DNA from 3 places in the Aliiroseovarius sp. xm-d-517 genome. Region 3 is predicted to be linked to each of the others. Evidence: riboswitches for the same ligand, from Rfam matches in the RefSeq annotation. Region 3 holds a riboswitch; each other region holds the start of a gene.

Region 1 (7,455 bases), on a different contig from region 3:
AAATGCCCGCGATCACCTCGATTGTGGACCACAATATTGTGCCCGTTATTCGAAGACACATTGTCAAGAAGAAGGTGGAGTGCAGTGACCTCTTGAGGAGAAAAGTCAGGTACCCTTTCGAGCAAAAGCGCTGCGATCACCCCCAGACGTTCATTATGTGCTTGGCGGCAGCTCTCTTCTATCGTTTCTTTCGTTTCTTTGCTCAACCCGTAGCCGGACTTAATCAATGCAATGAGCTGCTCCTCTGTCTCAATTGACCTATTCTTTATTTCCGGGGCGACGAGGAGCCGGTTGGCCACTTCCATTCCGTTTAGGATAGCTTCCTTCCCCTGCTCTGTTCGCACCGCAATTCCCCAGATCACGGTCTGTAGGCCGAGAATACTTGCGAAATGGCCCGGCCGCACACCAATGAGTTGCTGTCCCGTCATGGACAGTATGGCGTGGGCAAAACCCGCCAGTTGAGTGTTCTCGATCAGGGCCTGCAAGCGGAGTGCTTCACGATCTCGAACACGTTGACTGCGGACGCTATCTGGTTTCAGGAATTGTTCCAACTTTGCAGTGTACACCGCATCCGGCACCACCCGCACACGAGGCAGAAGCCATGCGTTGATCATTGAGTGATAGTTAGCATGCGCTGCGAAAAACCGAGCATCAAGTGCGTCCAACGCAGACTTTTCCATCTCTGGCGCTTTAACCAGCGCGGCAAGACATTCGGCCAACTCCGTCAAGCCTGCACTCTTCAACCCGTTCTGCGCATGAGCCAGCGTCATCGGGTCCATCTTGGAGTTGTGCCGGAACTGAGAATGACCTCCATTGCATACTTGAGAGTAATAGTAGTCGGCATTGTAAACCTGCGGAGCTTCCTTTGCGATCTCATCTGCGGTGTAGGCACCTCGATTGCGGGCGGCGTTTACCCAGCTGACCACTGATCCAACGAGGGCATAGTCCTTTGCATCTTGGGCAACCACAGAGGCAGGAACAAAAATATCGTGTCTGCGGTGGAAGAATTTAGAAAAATAGCGAAACATCTGATTGCTATCCTAAATGAAGTGATGAATTAGAAAATTAAGATGAAATGCTAACGTGCAAGACGTGTTGATGGTAGAAATAAACTGACGCTGCCGCGAAGAAATCGGGGATATTTGGGAACCAATACCCCCTTTGGCATAACACACGCCCGCAATGCGTATTTGATCTGAGGCATGAAGTGGCGCCAAAAGACGCCACTTCAACAGTTTGCGTGCATTCCGGGCAAAGCCAGAGCGTCAGGTTTCTGGTGAGGCGTCACAGGTGGCCTGTGCGAAATCCCCTGAATACCCGCCGTCTTCAAGCCTGTGCTGGGTCTGCCTGATCTGCTCCAGAAGCGCGACCGCGTCGGGATCTTCCGACCCCTGCCCGAAACGCTCGAAATTCACCAGCTCCTCCAGCGGCAGACGCGGACGCCAGCCCGCGGATTGCAGCTCGGGCCGGTCAAAGAAATGTGACACATAGCCAAGGCACAGATAGGCCACGGGGACCACGCGGTCGGGAATATTGAGCACCTCACGCAGGCGGGTGTGGTCCAGAATACTGACCCAGCCAAGCCCCAGCCCTTCGGCGCGCGCTGCCAGCCACAGGTTCTGCACCGCGCAGACGCTGCTATAGACATCCATAACCGGTTCATGGGTGCGCCCGATCACCACAGGCCCGGCGCGGTCCTTGTCGCAGGTGATGCAGATATTGACCGGGCTTTCCAGGATCCCTTCCAGTTTCAACCAGCGATAGGTGTCGCGGTTGGCGCCTTCGAACATCTCTGCCGCTTCCCCATGGGCGGTTTCGAACAAATCATGGACCTTGCGCTTGGTGTCGTCCTCACGGATCACGACAAAATTCCAAGGCTGCATGAACCCCACCGAAGGCGCGTAATGCGCGGCCATCAGCACGCGGGTCAGCACGTCATCCGGGATCGGATCGGGGCGGAACTGTCCGCGCACATCGCGCCGGGTAAAGATGGTCTTGTAAAGCGCCTCGCGCTCTGCCGTGTCAAAACAATTGTCAAAAGATGTTTGTGGGTTGGCCATATCCATATCATTCCCCTTGATGGATGCCCTTGCCCCGTTGTCCACACGGCGCAGTATGATTTTCAGGCCGGTCTTCTGACTCAGGTTCCTCCCGACCGCGTCCTTCCCAGAGCAAGCTCCAGTGGATCGTTGCGGCCAGTCCCCTTTACAGCGTTGGGCACGTGGCAGGGTTGCACTGCCTTCCCGATTCTCCGCTTCAGTCGCCAACCCCTTGCGCGGTCGGCCGCATCAGCAGCACCTGAAAATGATGTGTGCCGGGGCCACCCCGGCGGGTCAGTTGTAGGAAGCCCGCGCTCCGCAGGCAATCCGTTTTTCGACCAGATGTGCCGCGAAAACGCCGTGGCGGCGGATCACTCCTCGACCAGACCACTGACATAAAGCGCAACCGCGTTGATCTCCAGCTCGGTCAGGTTCTTGGCCACCGAATGCATGATCGCGCTGTCATTTGTGCGCGAGCGATCCTCAAACGCCATCAGCTGTTCCACCACGTAATGGCGGTGCTGGCCGGCCAGCCGTGGCAGGGAGGCATCGCCTGCTGCAAATTCCCCGTGGCAATCGGCGCAGGGCGGGATTTTGGTATACTCATTGCCCTCGTGATAGATGTAATAGCCCACCGCCTCCAGCGCCTGTTTCGACGAGCGCACCCGGTGTTTGAGCGGCGGCTGCGCCGAGTAATATTGCGCCAGTGCCGTGATCTGCGCATCTGACAGGTTTTCGGCCATGCCGTTCATGATGTCGCTTTCCCGCGTGCCGTCGCGGAAATTGCGCAGCTGTTTCTCGATATAGTCGCGGTTCTGCGCGGCGAGGCGCGGATACATCCGGCTCGACGCCTCACCCTCTGCACCATGGCAATGCGAACAGACATCATTGCGCAGCTCGGTGATATCCGTGGTGTCCTCGGCCCAGAGTGGCGATGTGGCGAGCGTGAACGCGGTCAAGAGGAAAGGCATCAGACGCATGGTGGCTCCTGTTGGCAGGTTTTGCGCGCAGGCGGCGCGGGGTGATGCAAACATAGCGCCCGGACCGGCCGGGGGCAGGTCGCAAATTGCCACACCAATGCACAGGGCGCGCGGGAAGGGGCACGGGAGGGGTGGCGGCGAAGGTGGCCGCGCGGGTTTCCCTTGCCAAGCCGGGTGCAATCCGATCATGTCCCCCCATGACGCGCAGCAGCCCCACCCCCAACCCGGCGCCAAACCGACCGCCAAACAGGGCCCTGTCCGGCATCCTGTGGATGCTGGCCGCGGGGCTGATGTTTGTGGCGATGAATGCAATGGTGAAACATGTGGGGCAGAGCCTGCCCTCGACCCAGGCTGCGTTTTTGCGCTTTCTGTTTGGGCTGATCTTCGTGGCCCCCGCGCTGGGGCGCATCGCGCAGACGCGGTTTGACCGGCGCAGCTGGACGCTGTTTCTGGCGCGGGCGGTGGTGCATACGATGGCGGTGCTGTGCTGGTTTTACGCCATGACCCAGATCACCGTGGCCGAGGTGACGGCGATGAACTACCTCAACCCGATCTACGTCATGCTGGGGGCGGCCCTCTTTTTGGGGGAGAGTGTTTCGTGGCGACGGATGAGTGCGGTGGGGGTGGCCTTCCTCGGCGTTCTGGTGATCCTGCGCCCGGGGGTACGAGAGCTTGGCCCGGGGCATCTTGCGATGATCTTTACCGCAATCGGACTGGGAGGGTCCTACCTGATTGCAAAGCGGCTGTCGTCGATTACCTCGGCGGCGGTGGTGGTGGCGATGATGTCGCTGACCGTGACCGTGGCCCTGGCGCCCTTTGCCTGGATGGTCTGGGTCACGCCCAGCGGGATACAGCTGGCCTGGCTGGTGGCGGTGGCGGGTTTTGCCACCGGCGGTCACTATGCCATGTCGCGCGCCTTTGCCGAGGCCCCTGTATCAGTCACCCAACCGGTGGCATTTCTGCAGATCATCTGGGCGGTGATCATGGGATATGCGCTTTTTGACGAACCGGTGGATGGATGGGTGATCGCCGGTGCCGCGATGATCATGTCCGCGGTCAGCTATATCACCTGGCGTGAAGCAATGCTGAAACGGCGCAGCTCTCAGGCGGGCGTCACGCCTTCCTGACCTCGGCGTTTTTCCCCCGGCCCGACCAGAAGGGCACCTGCGGTGCGCTTGATGCCTCGCCACCGGCTGCGCCGCTGGCTCAGGCAAAAGGGGCGCTGCCCCTCGCGAGGCAAGCTCGCTCACCCCGGGATATTTTCGGCAAGAGGAAAAGAACACCTGCCATCTTCCTCTTGCCAAAAATATCTTGGGGGAGAGCCGAAGGCTCGGGGGCAAAGCCCCCGGCGTCCGTCTGAATGGAAAACGGGGCCGCCCTTGCTGCCCCGTCAGTTTGAATATGGTCAGTTTGAATATGGCCTGCGATCACTCGGTCCAGCTGACCCCGGTCAGGTCATTGGCCTGGGTCGGCGCGTTTTCCCACAGGCCCTGGATCTTGGCGTTTGCCACCCCGGTTTTGGCCAGTTGGAACAGGTATCCGTTCACGTAATCCTCGGCGATGATCTGTTGCATTTCGGCAAGCAGCCCTGCCCGTTGATCCGGGTCTGAGGTCAGGTCGAGTTTGGTGTTCAGCTCCTGGAACTCCGGGCGATCATACTGGAAGTAATAGTCCGGCCGCGCATAGATGCCGATATCGGCGGGTTCGGTATGGCTGACGATGGTCAGGTCGAAATCCTTGCCCTTGAACACCTGTTCGATCCATTGCGCCCATTCGAGATTGGTGATCTCGGTTTCGATCCCCACCGCGCGCAGCTGGGCGGCGATGATTTCACCGCCGCGCCGTGCATAGGTCGGCGGGGGCAGCATCAGGCGCAGTTTCACCCCGTCGGGGGCCGCTTCGGCCAGCAATTGTCTGGACAGGTCCGGGTCGAAGGATGAGTTTGCGGTCAGGTCCACATAGGCGGGCTGATGTGGGGCGTAGTGGGTTCCGATCGGGGTGCCATAGCCGAACATCGCGCCGTCGATGATGTCTTGCCGGTTGATGGCATGGGCAATGGCCTTGCGGATGCGGATGTCATCCAGCAGGGGCGCCTTGTTGTTGGTCGACAGGATCGTCTCGCCCTCGGTTGATCCGACGATCACGGTGAACCGTGGGTCTGCCTCGAACTGTGCGAGGGTTTCCGGGGCCGGGAAGTTGGGAAACGCGTCCACATCCCCTGCCATCATCGCGGCAAAGGCGGCGTTCGGGTCCGAGATGAATTTGAACGTGGCTTTGGCCAGCGCGGGTTGCGTGCCCCAGTAATCCGGGTTGCGTTCAAGCGTCACGTGATCGCCCTTGGCCCAGTTGCCAAAGGTGAACGGGCCGGTGCCGACCGGGTGGGTGGCGGCCTGTCCGATGCTTTCCGGCGCCACGATGACCGCATCCCCCCAGGCCATGTTGAAGGGAAAGTTGCCATTGGGTTTGGCCAGCGTCACCTGAACCGTCAGCGGATCCAGCGCCGCCACGCTTTCAATGCCGGCAAACAGGGCCTTCTGCGCGTTGGTGCTGTCTTCGGCGCGGGCGCGATCCAGCGTGAAAACCACGTCATCCGCGTTCATCTCACTGCCATCGTGAAAGCGCACATCGGGCCGGAGTTTGAACGTATAGACCGTGCCGTCTTCGCTCACCTCCCAGCTTTCGGCCAGGCCGGGGCGCACCGACCCATCCGGGCCAAACCGTGTCAGCCCTTCGAACAGATTGGCATAGACCACCTCGTCAATGGCCGCGGCCGCACCGCTGGTCGGGTCGAGGTTGGGGGGCTCCAGCACCATGCCGAGACTGATCGTGTCATTGCCCGCAAGCGCCGTGCCCGCCATCAGGGCCAGGGCGCAGGGGGCGGCGAAAAGGGTGGATTTGAGAAAACTCATGGCTGTCCTCCTTTGTGGACTGTCACTGTTGCCCCCATGAAACGCGAAGGGGTGGGGGCATGGCAAGGGGGAGTTGTGCGCAAACCAGACCTTTGATTTTCTGCGATGCAGCATGTATATTGCGCCGAATGTGGGGCGATGACCCCACGTGTCTTGTTCCGGGGAGGGAATACATGTCCGCCAGCAGCCACCAACCGGCCCTGACGCCGTCTGATATTCGCGCCATGAAAGGTGGTGCGCCCATTGTCACTCTGACGGCTTACACCACGCCGATGGCGCAGATGATGAACGACCATGTGGATGTGGTTTTGGTTGGGGACAGCCTGGGCATGGTGCTGCACGGGCTGCCTGATACGCTGGGTGTCACGATGGAGATGATGTGCCTGCATGGCGCTGCCGTGCGCCGGGGGCTCACCCGCCCGATGCTGGTGATCGACATGCCGTTTGGGTCTTATGAAGAAAGCCCTGAACAGGCGTTTCGAAACGCGGCCCGGATCATGCGCGAAACTGGTGCGGATGCGGTGAAGCTCGAGGGTGGCGTGACCATGGCCGAAACCATTGCCTTCCTCACCTCGCGGTCCATTCCGGTGATGGCCCATATCGGCCTCACACCGCAGGCGATCAACACGCTGGGCGGCTATAAGGTGCAGGGCCGCGGCGAAGACCGTGACCGCGTCATGGCGGATGCGCGCGCGGTGGAAAAGGCGGGTGCTTTTTCCGTGGTGCTGGAAAAGACCCCAAAGGGCCTGTCGGATGAGATCACGGAGGCGTTGTCGATCCCGACCATCGGTATCGGTGCCTCTGCCAGGTGCGACGGGCAGGTGCTTGTCGTGGACGACATGCTGGGGCTGTTCACCGCCTTCAAACCCAAATTCGTCAAGCGTTTCGGCACTTTGGGCGTTGACGGGGAAGAGGCGATCAAGGCATACGCCGCCGAAGTGCGCGCGCGGAGCTTCCCCGCGCCGGAACATGTCTTTGCTGACGAGGTGCCGCAGAAATGAACGCTGATATGATTGCCGGTGTAAAGCTGGTGCGTCGCAAGGATGAGCTGCGCGCCCTGCGTCGCAAGTGGATTTTTGCCGGGGAAAAAGTGGCGGTGGTGCCGACCATGGGCGCGCTTCATGCGGGGCATTTGTCGCTGGTTGAGGCCGCCAAAAAAGGCGCCGACCGGGTGATCGTGACGATCTTCGTGAACCCGAAACAGTTCAACAATCCCGATGATCTGGACAAGTACCCGCGCACCGAAATGGAAGACGCGGCCAAGCTTGCCCCCTACGGGATAGACGCACTTTATGTGCCCACGCCGGACCAGATCTATCCCGACGGGTTTGCGACCAATGTGCGGGTTTCCGGCCTGACCGAAGATCTGGAAGGCGCCCATCGCCCCGGCCATTTCGACGGTGTGGCGACCGTGGTGTCAAAACTGTTTTTGCAATCGCGCGCGGATGTCGCCTATTTCGGGCAGAAGGATTATCAACAGCTTCTTCTGGTTACCCGCCTGTCGCAGGATCTGGATATCGAAACCGA
Region 2 (7,455 bases), on a different contig from region 3:
TTTGATGCAGGACCAACTTGCCTTTGACCTGCCCGTGACCCCGGCGCGGGGGGTGGATGATTTTCTGGTCACGCCGTCCAATCAGGCGGCGATGGCGATTGTGAATGGCTGGGCGCTCTGGCCCAATCAGAAACTGGTTCTGGCAGGCGCGCGTGGCACGGGGAAAACCCATCTGGCCCATGTCTGGGCGGATCAGTCCGGGGCGGAGATCATTCACGCCGATCGGCTGGACACAACCGTGATCGAGGCGCTTGCGGGGGGATCGGTGGTGGTTGAGGATGTGGACCGGATCGCCGGGGACCGTGCGTCTGAGACCGCTCTGTTTCATCTGCACAATCTGGTTCTGGCCGAAGGTGGCTGGCTGATGCTGACCGCCGAAGATGCGCCCTCGCGCTGGGGGTTGCGCCTCCCCGACCTGCGCTCACGCATGGAAGGCACCACGCTGGCCCGGCTGGAGCCCCCCGATGACATGCTTTTATCCGCGGTTCTGGTCAAACTGTTCCATGACCGCCAGATCAGTGTAAATGCCAATCTGGTCGACTATCTTGTGCCCCGGATGGAGCGGTCTTTGGCGGCGGCGGGGCATCTGGTGCAGGCTCTGGATCAGGTTGCCCTGTCCGAACAGCGCCCGATCACCCGCGCGCTGGCCCAGCGGGTGTTGGGCATTGCGGCCAGTGGCGACTTCGGTGGCGATTAACGCCTTTCCAGTAATTTCCGTGATCCAACGATGCCTGGCGAGCTTCAGGGGCTTTGCCCCTCGCGAGGCAAGCTCGCTCACCCCAGGATATTTACGACAAGAAAAAGCGGCAGGTATGTGGGGCCGGCTTGCTGGACAAGCCACGCAGGCAGGCGTAACGTCACATCGCCGTTACAAAACACCGCGATAGAGCTGTCATGACCAAAGCCGAGCCCCCCACCACGCCGCTTTCCGACTTTCTGCACGCCCCGTTCCCCGAGGCGGCGCAATTGCCCCCGGAGGAGACGGCGGGACCAAAGCGGTTCTTCAACCGTGAACTGAGCTGGCTTGGCTTCAACTGGCGGGTTCTGGAAGAAGCGGAAAACCCGCGCGTCCCGCTGTTGGAACGGCTGCGGTTTCTGTCGATCTCGGCCACCAATCTTGACGAGTTTTACACCGTGCGTGTGGCCGGGCTGCGGGAGTTGGTGCGCGAAGACGTGACCACCCCTGCAGCAGACGGCCTGTTGCCCGCCGAACAGCTGGCACTGATCAATCAGGATGCCCGCGCCCTGATGGCGCGCCAGCAATCCACCTATGACACGCTGACCCGGCAGATGCGCGATCAGGGCATCATTATCGAGAAGCGCGCCGACCTTACCCCGGAGGACAAGGCCCATCTGGATCAGGTTTTTCTGAGCCAGGTTTTCCCGGTTCTGTCACCGCTGGCCATTGACCCGGCGCACCCCTTCCCGTTCATCCCCAACACTGGCTTTGCGCTGGCGCTGCAGCTTGAGCGCAGCAAGGACCGGCAGAAACTCAAGGCGCTGCTTCCGATCCCGCAACAGATCAACCGCTTTGTGCGCCTGCCTGCCGCTGAGGGTCAATGTCGTTTTCTGCCGCTGGAAGACCTGCTGCTTGAACATCTGTCGAGCCTGTTCCCCGGCTATGTCGAGAAGGGCAACTGCGCCTTCCGCATTTTGCGTGACAGTGATCTGGAGGTCGAAGACGAGGCTGAAGATCTGGTGCGCGAATTTGAAACCGCGCTTAAGCGGCGCAAACGCGGCGAAGTGGTGCGGATGAAAATCACCAAGGGCGCCCCGGAAGATCTGATGCAGATGATCAAACGCGAGCTGCGCGTCTCCGGGGACGAGATCGTGGAGGTGGACGGGATGATCGGCATGGCCGATCTGGGTGAGCTGGTGCTGAAAGACCGCCATGACCTTCTGTGGCCCAGTTTCAGTCCCCGGGTGCCGGAACGCGTTCAGGACCACGAAGGGGACATGTTTGCCGCGATCCGACAGAAGGATATGTTGCTGCACCACCCGTATGAGACGTTTGACATGGTGGTGCGGTTTCTGAACCAGGCGGCGCGCGACCCGAATGTGGTGGCGATCAAACAGACACTGTATCGCACGTCCCATGACAGTCCGATCGTGAAAGCCCTGTGCGAAGCGGCGGAGGACGGGAAATCCGTGACCGCCCTGGTGGAACTCAAGGCCCGTTTTGACGAAGCTGCAAATATCCGACAGTCACGTCGTCTGGAGCGCGCCGGGGCCCATGTGACCTATGGGTTCATCAACTACAAGACCCACGCCAAAATCTCGACCGTGGTGCGGCGAGAAGGGGATGAGCTGGTGACCTATACCCATTACGGCACCGGCAATTACCACCCGATTACCGCCCGCATTTATACCGACCTCAGCTTCTTTACCTGCGACGCGGCGCTGGGACGTGATGCGACCAAGATCTTCAACTATCTCTCGGGCTATGCCGAACCTCAAGGCCTTGAAAACCTGGCCATTTCACCGCTCAACCAGAAAACCACGCTGATTGCGCTTATTCGGCGCGAAGCAGAGCTGGCCAAAGACGGCAAACCGGCCGAAATCTGGGCCAAGATGAACTCTCTGGTCGAACCCGACGTGATCGACGCGCTTTACGAGGCCTCCCAGGCGGGGGTGAAAATCAGTCTGGTGGTGCGGGGTATCTGTGGGCTCAGACCCGGTATCTTGGGTCTGTCCGAAAACATCCGGGTCAAATCCATCGTCGGGCGTTTTCTGGAACATTCCCGTATCGTCTGCTTTGGCAATGGGCACGGGCTGCCGTCGAAAAAAGCGCGCGTTTACATCTCGTCCGCCGACTGGATGGGGCGCAACCTGAACCGTCGGGTGGAAACCCTGGTCGAGGTCAAGAACGCGACGGTGAAGGCACAGATCGTCAGCCAGATCATGGCCGCAAACCTGGCGGATGTGGCGCAAAGCTGGGTGATGGGGCCAGATGGCAGCTTTGCCCGCACCGATCTGTCCGCGCTGGATCACCCGTTCAACTGCCACCGGTTCTTCATGGAAAATCCGTCCCTCTCGGGACGCGGATCCGCCGGGGCATCAGATGTGCCGAAACTGGCCCACAGCCCCGAAGAACCTGCGGATCTGGATTGACCCCGGGCTGCTGAAACGGGCATAGTCAGCAAGGAAACAGGAAGACGGGCAGGGATTTCCAACATGAATACAACAGCTTCCACCGACGAGTGGGGCCCGTTTGGTCGCCCGATCTTTGAAGACCCCTCCGCCCGTGCCTTGTCGCGTGTAGGCGTCGTTGATGTGGGGTCCAACTCGGTCCGCATGGTGGTTTTTGACGGTGCGGCCCGTTCGCCCGCCTATTTCTTCAACGAAAAAATCCTCTGCGGCCTCGGCTCCGGGCTTGCCCAGACCGGGCGCCTGAACCCAGAGGGCCGGGCGCGGGCGCTGGCCGCAATCAAACGGTTTCAGCTTCTGGCCAAAGGCATGCACCTGCCCCCGCTGACCGCGGTGGCCACCGCCGCAGTGCGTGAGGCCACGGACGGGCCGGAGTTCCGCGACGAAGTCCTGCGTGAAACGGGGCTCAAACTCTACGTGATTGACGGCGAAGAAGAGGCCCGGCTGTCTGCGCAGGGCGTTTTGCTTGGCTGGCCTGAGGCCAAAGGGCTGATGTGCGATATTGGCGGCAGTTCACTGGAGCTGGCCAGGATCAATGGGGGTCATGTTGGCAAACGCATCACCTCCCCTCTCGGACCGCTGAAACTGGCCGACACCCCCGGCGGAAAGAAAGGGCTGAAGGCCGAGATCGCCCGGGTGGTGGATGAGCTGGCCGCCGAGATGGGCACGGATCACAAACGCCTGTTTCTCGTGGGGGGAAGCTGGCGCGCCATTGCGCGGCTTGACATGGAACGCCGCAACTACCCTTTGACGGTTTTGCACGAATATCGCATGCCGCAGAAATCACTGCAAAAAACCCTGAACTGGATTGAAAAGGTGGATCTGGAAGAGATCCGGCAACGCACCTCCACCTCGGCCACCCGTATGGCGTTGGTTCCGATCGCAGCACTTGTGCTGAAACGCTTGATCCATGTTTTTCGCCCCAAGGAAATCGCCGTCAGCTCCTACGGGATCCGCGAAGGGATGCTTTATGAACAGATGCCAAAGCCCATTCGCAAACGTGATCCCCTGATCGAGGCCTGCCGCTTTGCCGAACAAAAGGACGCGCGCGTTCCTGGCTTTGGCAAAGCCCTCTATGACTTTCTCACCCCGCTTTACAAATCCGCGCGGGCAGACCAGAAACGGGTGATCAAGGCCGCCTGCCTGCTGCATGATGTGAGCTGGCGCGCCCATCCCGACTATCGTCACGAAGTCTGTTTCGACAACGCCACCCGCGCCAATCTCGGGGGGCTCACCCATGAAGAACGGGTGTTTCTCGGCCTGTCCCTGCTGCACCGCTATAAAAACAGCCGCCAGGGATCGCGATTTGAAAACCTGTTTGAAATACTCGGCGAAAAGGACCTGATCCGGGCCGAGGTTCTGGGCAAGGCCATGCGCTTTGGCGCCATGTTCGCGGTGGATGGGCCACAGGACAAGGCAGAGCTGAAATGGTATCCCAAGAAACGCGAGTTGCATTTGCACCTGGCCGCAGAGGCCCGTGATCTTTTCGGCGAGGTTGCCGAGAGCAGGTTTGACGCGCTCTGTGTGGCCCTTGACGCCACCTCAAACGTCAAAACTCTGCGCTGAGCCTTCACTTTTTCTTGCTGAAAATACCTCGGGGTGAGGCCGCCAGGCCGAGGGGCAGCGCCCCTGCCCCCGTTCTTGTCCCTGTTCATGCCCCTCCCCTCCTGCGCTTCTCGCTTGACACCGGCCCCGTCCTGCGTCACCCATTTCTCAGATGGTTCCCGGATCTTTCGACCAGAAAGCCCCGGATGAAAAGGGAATGTGGTGCGGTCGCAAATAGGCCAATTCCACAACTGCCCCCGCAACTGTAAGCGGCGAGCTGTTTTGAAAAACCACTGGGCACGCCCCGGGAAGGATCAGAACCGCCACGACCCGCAAGTCAGGAGACCTGCCATCTGATGAAACTCAACCCGGGCGGGGTGCCCCGGCAGGAGGATCGCAGGCGGCCAGAATGCCCCCTCTTCCCCCCGCCCCATCCCGCATCTTACGCGCGGAGGGCGTCATGTACCGGACACAGATGCAGACGGTGGGACAGACCACAACAACCACACCGACCCGGACGGGGCAGCAGCTTGTTCTCTGCACCCCCTGCCCCCATACCGGCCAGATTTGCACCGCAGGTCATGCCATGATGGTCCAGCTTCAACAGGCCATCACCGCCGCACGCGACAGTATCGAGGACGGGTTTGAAATCTCGGGCCATGCTGAAATGGGGGGCTGTGGCCGAACCTGCCTCGTGGCCTATCATGCCACCCGCAGCGAAACACATGTTTTCGGGGATGTGGAAGAAGGTGAGGACATCTCTGCCCTGCTCGAATACGCGCGCAACAATCACGAGGCATTGAACCGCGGCACGACACCGCTTTCCCCCAGCGGCCTGAAGCGCACCCCTGGTTGCGTCATGGCCATGCGCCGGGGGGCGGCCCTATCCTGACCGTCAGGCCAGGCCTTCGTGCGGGTCCTAAAGATCCGTTCCCCCGTCCGGCGCAGCAGCTTCGGGCGGGACAGGCGGCTGTGGCGATTTACGCCGCAAGATAATGTCACCATTGGGAAGCACTTCCGGCGGGTGATAGGCAGACAGATCCCCCATTTCCGCCATCAGATCCTGCCAGCCGTCCTGCAATTGCCTGGCCCAGTTTTCGGCCATGCCCTCGGCCAGCCCGTCACGCATCGGGGACATTTCCTGCGCCAGCCCGTCCAGCAGCATCTGCAAGCCGCGCGACATCATTTCCGCGCCGTCTTCCAGCTTTGGATCCCCCTCGGAGGACGACGGAGGAGACGGCTGGGGGGATTGGGGTTGGCCCGTTTCAGCCAGCCCCGGGGAGGACAAGGCAACAAGCCCTGCCAGCAAGGTGGGGTTCAGGATCTGTTTCATAGGGAAAATATGGGGCGCAGATATCGGTATTTCCAGTGCGCAAGCGTCAAAGATCAATATCCAGCGTGACCGGAAAGTGATCCGAGGCAGTCAACAGCGCCTCGCGCAGGGCCTCAGCCCGATAACAGAGCGGGTCGTCAAACGGGTGCCAGATGCGCCAGACCGGGTCAAACCCGCGCAGGTCCTCGGAAATCATGATATAGTCGAGAAGCGCCTGCAAATATCGTTTCTGGCTCGCAATATAAAACCGGGCAGAGCTGATGCGGGCTGCCGACGGGCGCGCCAAAAAGCGTGCGGCATGTGGGTCATACAGGCAGGGGCCATCGCCCTCGCCCATTACAATTTCCACCCCTGACCGGCCAAACAGCTTTTCATATTCATCAAGCCCCGGACCATCATTGAAATCCCCCAGCACAATCACCTGTTCCCCCGCTTCAAGAAGCTGGTCCACCCGTTGCCGGATCCAGATACATTGCGCCATCTGCTTGCGGCGGTTTTCAATGCTGATACGGATCGCCTCTTCCGCATTGCGGGCGCCATGCGGGGCTTTCGACTTCACATGCACCCCGATCAGGCGCAGTTTCTGCCCGTTTTTCCGCAGCGTCAGCGCCACTTCCAGCGGGGGTTTGGAAAACACAACCGGATCGGGATTGGCGTCCACATCCAGATCGAGATGAAAGGCACCGTCAAAGCGCGGCGCAAACTGGCCCTGTGCCGCCCCCCAAGGATCATGCGTTGCCTCAAACTGGTCCGGGTCATATAAGAGCGCGATTTCCTGCTGGGTGTCATTTGCAAATCCGATCAGGGCCTTACGTGCCCGCAAACCAAAAATCCGCGCAAAATTTTCCAGAGCTTTCACGGTCGAACGGCGGCGATTTTCATCTGGGGCTTCGACCACCATGATCAGGTCGGCCTCAAGCAATTTGAACACCACCCCGGCCGCTTTGAGCTGCGCCCGCCGTGTCACGCCCCTCCTTGTGGCCAGTTCCTCATCCGCAATCGGGCGCCCCGTATCATCAAACAGCGTGTTGAACCATTCGACATTATAGGTGGCGATACGCATGGGTCAGATGCCCCCCTGACGTGCATTGATCTCTTCCCAGGCGCGGTTCACAGCAATCAGCCGCTTTTCCGCCAGCTTGATCGCCTCTTCCGGCACCCCCCGCGCCACCATCACATCGGGATGGCTGTCACGCACGGCCTGACGCCAGACCTTGCGAATTTCACGGATCGGCATGTCCTTGGGCACCCCCAGCACCTGATAGGGGCACGCTTCGGCGTCCGGCACGAACCGCGCCCGCAACGCAAAGAACTTCTCTTCGGGGATGCCAAAAATGCGCGCCACATGAAGCAGGAATTCATTTTCGTTAGGGTGGTATTCCCCATCTGCCAGCGCAATGAAAAACAACCCTTCCATGAGGTCGAAAAGC
Region 3 (7,455 bases):
AAGGATAATGAGCGCAACAGCCTGCGGATAGAAATGCCGGACGGGCGCGACATTGCCGTGGTGCAGATCGCGGGTCTCGTGGCGCGCCGCATTGTCTGTTTCACCGGCGAGGGGCAGCGTCTGGGGCTTGGGGAGCGGTTCGGCCTGATCCGCTTTGGCTCTCGTCTGGATGTCTATCTGCCGGAAGGGGTCGAGCCGATGGTGCGTCTGGGCCAGACCATGATCGCGGGTGAAACGCTGATTGCAGAGCTGACCGACGCGTCGGACGCAGGCGGCAGCCCCGATGCTTGATGACCCCCAAAAGGCGCCCCGCAAGGTTGCCCTGATCCAATTGGTGCCGAATGTGATGACCGTGGCGGCGGTCTGTGCGGGGATGACCGCGATCCGGTTTGCCATTCAGGGCCATGTCAGCTGGGCGGTTGGGTTTATCTTGCTGGCGGCAGTGCTGGATGGTCTGGACGGCCGGATGGCGCGGCTGGTCAATGGGCAGTCCGAAATGGGGGCCGAGCTGGACAGCCTGGCCGATTTCCTGAATTTCGGCGTGGCGCCTGCATTCATTCTTTATTTCTGGGGGCTACAGGATCTGCGTTCGCTGGGATGGCTGGCGGCGCTGACCTTTGCGATCTGCTGCCTGATCCGTCTGGCGCGGTTCAATGTGGGCAACAAATCCGAACAGGGCGGCAGCTCGGCGCATTTCGTGGGGGTGCCCGCGCCTGCGGGTGCGCTTCTGGCCTTGGTGCCGATCTATCTGGACCGGGTGTTTGTGCAGTCGGGCCCTCTGCCGGATGGGATCACGGTGCTGTACCTGATGCTGGTGGCGTTCCTGCTGATCAGCCGCATTCCGACCCCGTCGTTCAAAACCACGCGGGTACATCGGGAGCATGTGAAATACGTGCTGGTCGCTGTGGGCGTGTTCGGGGCGGCCTTTGTAACCTATATCTGGTTGACGCTCCTGCTGTGCAGTGTGGCCTATCTGGTTCTGGTGGCCCTCGGGGCGCTGCGGATGCTGCGCCACTGACAATCGCCGTGTCCAGAGGCTGTGTCCTGAGCCAGATGATTCGCCGCGGATCTGCGCTGTTGCCTTTGGGGTCGCTTTTCTTCACCTTCCGAATTCGTTTGAATTCAGCGGCTTGCGTAAATGCGCGACCGACTGTCGCCGGATTGCGACCTGTGGAAAGCGGCGCTGCGCCTTGACATCCGGGGCCTTGATCTGACATTCAGACCCTGTGATCGGTTCCGCGCGAGCAGAGGCTCCGCGGTAGCAATAGGGAATACGGTGAGGTGTAGCCAACAGGCGCCAATTCCGTGACTGCCCCCGCAACTGTGAGCGGTGAGCGACGCTGAACATGCCACTGGGAAGCCGCCGAAAGGCGCCTCGGGAAGGCCAGCCAAGCTTTGACCCGCGAGTCAGGAGACCTGCCGGACACTGGGCCAGGGAGACCTTGCCCATTTCCAACCGGACGCCGGGGTGAGCGTCTGGCCCGGCGGTCCCAGAATGAAAACCGGACCCACCGTGCCAACTCCCCGTTGTTCATTCCTGCTTGCAGGGCGCGCGAAAGACGTGTCCGCACTGTCGAATGAGGACGATATGAAAACGACCTTTCTGGCCAAAGCACTGGCCATTTCCCTTCCCGCATTGCTGCCGGTCACGGCCTTTGCGCATTTCCAGCTGAACTATACCAAGGATGCGTTGATCGAACGTCCGGGGGACGTGCCGATGGGGCTGATCTTCTGGCACCCGATGGAGAACGGGCACGCCATGGATATGGGCCAGCCGCAGGAATTTTTCATGGTGCATAATGGCGAAAAGACCGACCTGATGGATCGTCTGGAGCCTGCGACCTTCAAAGGGGCCTCGAACGAGGCCGCCGCCTACCGGGCCAGCGTGCCGGTCAAACGCTCGGGCGATTACGTGGTGGTGACGGTGCCCGCCCCCTATTATGAGCAAAGCGAAGACATCTATATCCAGCAGATCGCCAAGGTTGTTCTGAACCGCAACACGCTGCCCACCGACTGGGATCAGCCGGTGGGTCTGCCGACCGAGATCCTGCCGCTCAACAAGCCGTATAACGTGATCACCGGCTCGACCTTCTCGGGGCAGGTCCTGTCCGAAGGGAAGCCCGTTGCCGGCGCCGAGATCGAAATCGAATATATGGCGGCCGAACCGGATCTGGAGCGGTTCGCGACCTCCGGCAGCACCGTTCAGCCAATGGCCGGAGGGTCCATCGTTGCGCTGACCGATGCCAATGGCGTCTTTACCTTCGGCATTCCGAAAGCTGGCTATTGGGGGTTTGCGGCCCTTGGAACCGGGCCCGAGACGGAACATGAAGGCAAGGAGCTGAGCCAGGATGCCGTGTTGTGGATCCGGGCGGAGGATCTGAAATGACACGCGCACTCCGCAGTCAAAAAGGGGAGGGGGCAGGATGCATATCGTAGATGGCGCCCTGTCCAACCCGGTGGTGATTGGCGGGGCGGTCCTGGCCATTGGCGGGCTTGCCATGGGCCTGAAGGATCTCACCCTTGAACGTATCCCCGCGGCGGGTGTGTTATCGGCGAGCTTCTTTGTGGCCTCGCTGATCCATGTGCCGATCGGGCCCAGTTCGGTCCATTTGATCCTGAACGGGCTGGCCGGGCTTGTGCTGGGCTGGGCCGCCTTTCCGGCCCTGTTTGTCGGGCTGTTGCTGCAGGCGGTGTTCTTTGGGTTTGGCGGTCTGACCGTACTGGGGGTGAATGCGGTGAATATCGCGCTGCCTGCGGTGCTGGTCGGGCTGGCGTTTCGGCCGCTTGTGGCGCGGGGCTCGCCGCGTCAGGGCGCGATCTGGGGCGGCATCGGCGGGGGCATGGCCATTGCGGCCACCACCATCGCCGTGGCGATTTCCCTCGCGCTGACCGGGGATGAATTCCTGCCCGCCGCAAAGCTGGTGTTTTTTGCCCATATCCCGGTGATGGTGATCGAGGCGCTGTTGTCCGGGGCCGCCATTTTCCTGGCCCGCCGTGTCAAACCTGAACTGTTCATGGATGTGAAAGGAGGGCTGACATGATCCACATGATCCACATGATCCGGGCCTTCTTTCTGACCGCGCTTCTGGCGCTGCCGGTCCTGCCGGCTTATGCCCATAACGTGATTTCCGCCGTCTTTCCGTCAGGATCGAATATCGAGGGCGAGGTCGGGTTTTCCAACGGCGACATGGCCGCTGATCTGCTGATTGAGGTGTTTGACGAGGCGGGCACCAAGATCGGGGAAACCACAACCGATGCGGACGGGTTCTTTCTGTTCACACCGGCCCAGCCGGTCACCCATGTGTTCCGGGGCGATCTGGGGGCGGGTCATGTGGCCGAGGTGATCATGCCCGGCGCGGAAGTGGCAGAGCTGATGGGGCAAAGCCCGACCGCCCCCAATCCTGCTGCCGCGGCGTCGGTGCTGCAAGGCGCGCCCGGGCAGATGATGGCGTCAACTGCCGGTCTGTCTGATCAGGCACAATCCGAGCTTGCGACCATGCTGCGCACCGAGTTGCGCCCGCTGCGCAAGGAAATCACCGCCCTGAAGAATGAAGCGAATTTCCAGTCCATCCTTGGCGGGATCGGCTATATTTTCGGCCTGTTTGGCGTGGTCTTCTATATCGCCGCACGGCGCAAGATGGGGGACAAGATGGGGGATAGGCAATGACCTATGTTCTGACCGGCGTTGAAAAACCCCTGTCCGGCTTTGGCGCGTTTCGCGCTGCCGTCTCTGCGCTGGACCCGCGGATGCGGATCGTGATGACCCTGGCCTATGCGATTGTTGTGGTCGGGCTGAGCGACCTGCGGGTCCTGACCGGCGCCATGGGCCTGTCGGTCTGGCTGCTCTGCCTGTCCGGCCTGCCGTTTCGCCAGACCTTGAAACGCATGGCGATGATGGACAGTTTCATCATCTTCATGCTGGTGCTGCTGCCCTTTACCATGCCGGGAACGCCGATCTTCACGATCTGGGGGTTTGCCGCCAGCTGGGAAGGGCTGTGGCGCGCGGTGGAAATCGCGCTGACCGCCAACGCGGTGATCCTTGCGGTGATGACGCTGGTGGGCACGATGGAGCCGGTGACCATGGGGCATGCGTTATTTGCGCTGAAAACCCCGGCGCGGCTGGTGCATCTGATGATGTTCACCATCCGCTATATCGAAGTGCTGCGCGAGGAATACCTGCGCCTGCGCACCTCGATGAAACTGCGCGGCTTCCGCCCCGGCACCAACTGGCACACCTATCGCAGCTATGGCTATCTGGTGGGGATGATGCTGGTGCGGGCGATCGAACGGTCCGAACGCATTCTGGCGGCGATGAAATGCCGGGGGTTCTCGGGCCGTATCCTGCTGCTCGAGGAGTTCCGGCTGACCCGATCCGACATCCTGTTTGCCCTGTCCCTTGCGGTTGCATTGCTGACCCTGATCGGCGCCGAGGTTCTCTATGCCACTCATTGAGCTGGAAGACATCCACTTTGCCTATCCGGGGCTGGACCCGGTGCTGGAAGGGGCGGCGCTGCGGCTGGAACCGGGCGAGCGCCTGTCGCTGGTCGGGCCAAACGGGGCGGGCAAATCCACCCTGCTCAAGATCATCATGGGGTTGATCACCCCCCTGAGCGGCACGGTGAAAGCCTTTGGCAAACCCTGCATCGCCGAGGCGGATTTCCACGAGATGCGCCGTCGGGTCGGGCTGGTTTTCCAGGATGCGGATGATCAGCTGTTCTGTCCAACCGTTGCCGAAGACGTGGCCTTCGGGCCGCTTAACCTGGGCAAATCCAAGCACGAGGCGCTGGCGATTGTGGACCGGGTGCTGTCGCGTCTGGGGCTGATCCATCTGCGGGATCGGGTCACCCACAAACTTTCGGGTGGCGAAAAGCGACTGGTCACGCTGGCCACGGTTCTGGCGATGGAGCCCGAGGTGCTGATCCTTGATGAACCCACCAATGCGCTCGACCCGGACAATTACGCGCGTCTGATCGAGATCCTCAAAGGGTTGGATCAGGCGATCCTGCTGGTCAGCCATGTGCCGGAATTTCGCTCTGAAATCGCGCCGGAAGGCTATCGGCTGGAAGGGCGCAAACTGGTGCGATTCTGAAAATACCCCGCCCTCCGGACCTGTCCGGGGGGTGATTTTCCCTGAGGCTTGCAGTTTTTATCAAAACTGTAGCCCCTCGTGACGTGACCGGTTTGCTGCGCGCAGCGCGATCTGCTACACCCTGACAGAAGGTTCGCCGCCAGTTGGGGCCAGTTGGAGAATGTGATGAGCAGATTGACAGGCCGCCGCCCGGTTCATGAAACCTATTACACGAAAATCAAGGAAATGATCCTGTTTGGAGAGGTGCTGCCCGGCCAGCCGCTGACCATTCACGGGTTGGCAGAGGCGATTGGGGCGGGGGTGACACCCGTGCGTGAAGCCATTCGAAAACTGACCACGGAAGGCGCGCTCGAGGTTTTGGAAAATCGGCGGGTGGCGGTTCCGGTCATGACCAAGGAGCGGTTCGAGCAGATCGAAATCCTGCGTCTTTCCGTTGAGCCAAAATTGGCAGAGATGGGTGCTAAGCAGCTGGATAAAAAAGATATTGATCGGTTAGAGGAAATTGACGACGCGATGGGCGAGGCGATTGATCTGGGGGATATCCGGGGCTATCTGGAAACCAATTACCGGTTCCATTTTGCGCTATATGCCCCGTCTGAGGCCGATATTCTGTTGCGCCATGCCGAGATGCTCTGGTTGCAGATTGGCCCTTCTTTGCGGGTGGGATGTGGCCGGTTTGGCACGTCAGGTCAGAGTGACCAGCATATGGAAGCGATCCGGGCGTTGCGGGCAAAAGATCCGACAGCCGTCGGGGCCGCCATGGCCGAAGATATCCGCCAGGGTATGGGGTTTGTGCAAAAATCCCTTACCGCATGACAGACCCCTGCTGCGCGACAAGGTAAAGGAATATCTTGACGCGCTGCACACTTTTGATCAAAAGTGCATCCAGATCTGAGCGCCCCATGTCAAATGGGCGTCAAAGGAGGACAGATGACACAGGATCGCCGCAGCGGCTGGATGAACACCCTGCCCGAAGAGTTTACCGAATATGCACGCGGGCGCCGCGTGGAGGAGGTCGAATGCATCATTCCCGACCTTGCCGGTACCTCGCGCGGCAAAGCGATGCCTGCGGTCAAATTTGACCCGGAGGAGGCGCTGGCGCTGCCGATTTCCCTCTTTTACCAGACGATTTCCGGCGAATATGTGGATATGGAGATCGAGAACCAGTGGCTGGAGCGCGACGTGGTGCTGCGCCCGGACATGTCCACCGCCAATGCGGTGCCCTGGGCCGAGGATGCCACGGTGCAGATCATCTGTGACATGTTCACCCGCGAGGGGGATCCGTTGCCGATTGCCCCGCGCAACCTGCTCAAACATGTGGTGGGTCTTTACCGGGCGCAGGGATGGGATCCGGTCGTGGCGCCAGAGCTGGAATTTTACCTGACCAAGCCCAATCTTGACCCGAACGAACCGATCGAAGCGCCGATCGGGCGCACCGGGCGGCAAGGGGCCAGCCGTCAGGTCTATTCCATGTCGGCGGTAGATGAATACGGGCCGGTGATCGACACGATTTTCGACTTTGCCGAGGCGCAGGGGCTGGAGATTGACACGGTTATCCAGGAAGGCGGGGCCGGCCAGATCGAGATCAACCTCAATCATGGCAACCCGGTCTATCTGGCCGATCAGGTCTTTTTGTTCAAACGCACCATCCGCGAGGCCGCGTTGAAAAACGGCGTTTTTGCCACGTTCATGGCCAAGCCGATGCGCGATGAACCGGGCAGCGCGATGCATGTGCACCAGTCGGTTGTGGACAGCGCGTCCGGCCAGAACGTGTTCTCGAACACAGATGGCACCGCGTCGGACCTGTTTCGCTGGTTCATTGGTGGATCGCAGAAATACATGATGGATGTGGTGCCGCTGCTGGCGCCCTATGTGAACTCGTTCCGGCGGATCACGGTTGAAGGGCAGTCGGCGCCGTCAAATCTGGAATGGGCGGCGGACAACCGCACCACCGGGCTGCGCGTGCCCCATTCCGGCCCTGCGGCGCGGCGGCTTGAAAACCGGGTGATTGGCATGGATTGCAACCCGTATATCGCCATCGCGGCCTCTCTGGCCTGCGGCTATCTGGGTATGATGAACCGGGTCGAGCCGCGCGCGGAGGCGACCAAGGAGGTTTGGGAGGCGGAGGAGCCGCTGCCGGTCTCGTTGCAGGCTGCGCTGGAGCTGTTTGATGAGGCGCATGAGATCCGGGCCGTGCTGGGGGAGGAGTTTTGCAAGCTCTATTCCGATATCAAATGGGCGGAGCACGAGGAATACCAGCGGGAAATCTCGCCCTGGGAACGCCGTCACCTTCTTCTGAATGCCTGATATCCAACCGGGAAATGCGAGGACATTATGGATCTGCTGACCGTCAATGATCGTGCGGG

What was found. A riboswitch is a leader RNA that binds a small molecule or an ion and turns the genes downstream of it on or off. The one in region 3 is predicted to bind cobalamin.
Region 1: another riboswitch for cobalamin. It lies ahead of bluB (5,6-dimethylbenzimidazole synthase); the one in region 3 lies ahead of XMD517_RS15460 (DUF4198 domain-containing protein).
Region 2: another riboswitch for cobalamin. It lies ahead of XMD517_RS00120 (DUF1636 family protein); the one in region 3 lies ahead of XMD517_RS15460 (DUF4198 domain-containing protein).

What each region holds. Positions count from the first base shown of each region.
Region 1 is NZ_WBXT01000001.1:2,923,740-2,931,194, forward strand. Features, by position in the region: gene XMD517_RS13960 (DUF4375 domain-containing protein) at 1-1,028, opposite strand, end outside; gene bluB (5,6-dimethylbenzimidazole synthase) at 1,266-2,060, opposite strand; cobalamin riboswitch at 2,108-2,312, opposite strand; gene XMD517_RS13970 (cytochrome c) at 2,411-3,019, opposite strand; gene XMD517_RS13975 (DMT family transporter) at 3,217-4,146, shown strand; gene XMD517_RS13980 (ABC transporter substrate-binding protein) at 4,447-5,928, opposite strand; gene panB (3-methyl-2-oxobutanoate hydroxymethyltransferase) at 6,102-6,929, shown strand; gene panC (pantoate--beta-alanine ligase) at 6,926-7,455, shown strand, end outside.
Region 2 is NZ_WBXT01000001.1:21,430-28,884, reverse strand. Features, by position in the region: gene XMD517_RS00140 (AI-2E family transporter) at 1-5, shown strand, start outside; gene XMD517_RS00135 (DnaA ATPase domain-containing protein) at 5-697, shown strand; gene XMD517_RS00130 (RNA degradosome polyphosphate kinase) at 895-3,111, shown strand; gene XMD517_RS00125 (Ppx/GppA family phosphatase) at 3,175-4,713, shown strand; cobalamin riboswitch at 4,849-5,061, shown strand; gene XMD517_RS00120 (DUF1636 family protein) at 5,153-5,584, shown strand; gene XMD517_RS00115 (hypothetical protein) at 5,612-6,025, opposite strand; gene XMD517_RS00110 (endonuclease/exonuclease/phosphatase family protein) at 6,072-7,088, opposite strand; gene XMD517_RS00105 (molecular chaperone DjiA) at 7,092-7,455, opposite strand, start outside.
Region 3 is NZ_WBXT01000002.1:64,929-72,383, reverse strand. Features, by position in the region: gene XMD517_RS15470 (phosphatidylserine decarboxylase) at 1-291, shown strand, start outside; gene pssA (CDP-diacylglycerol--serine O-phosphatidyltransferase) at 284-1,018, shown strand; cobalamin riboswitch at 1,215-1,439, shown strand; gene XMD517_RS15460 (DUF4198 domain-containing protein) at 1,589-2,386, shown strand; gene cbiM (cobalt transporter CbiM) at 2,424-3,041, shown strand; gene XMD517_RS15450 (cobalt ABC transporter permease) at 3,038-3,667, shown strand; gene cbiQ (cobalt ECF transporter T component CbiQ) at 3,664-4,452, shown strand; gene XMD517_RS15440 (energy-coupling factor ABC transporter ATP-binding protein) at 4,439-5,089, shown strand; gene XMD517_RS15435 (GntR family transcriptional regulator) at 5,255-5,905, shown strand; gene XMD517_RS15430 (glutamine synthetase family protein) at 6,020-7,396, shown strand; gene XMD517_RS15425 (FAD-binding oxidoreductase) at 7,424-7,455, shown strand, end outside.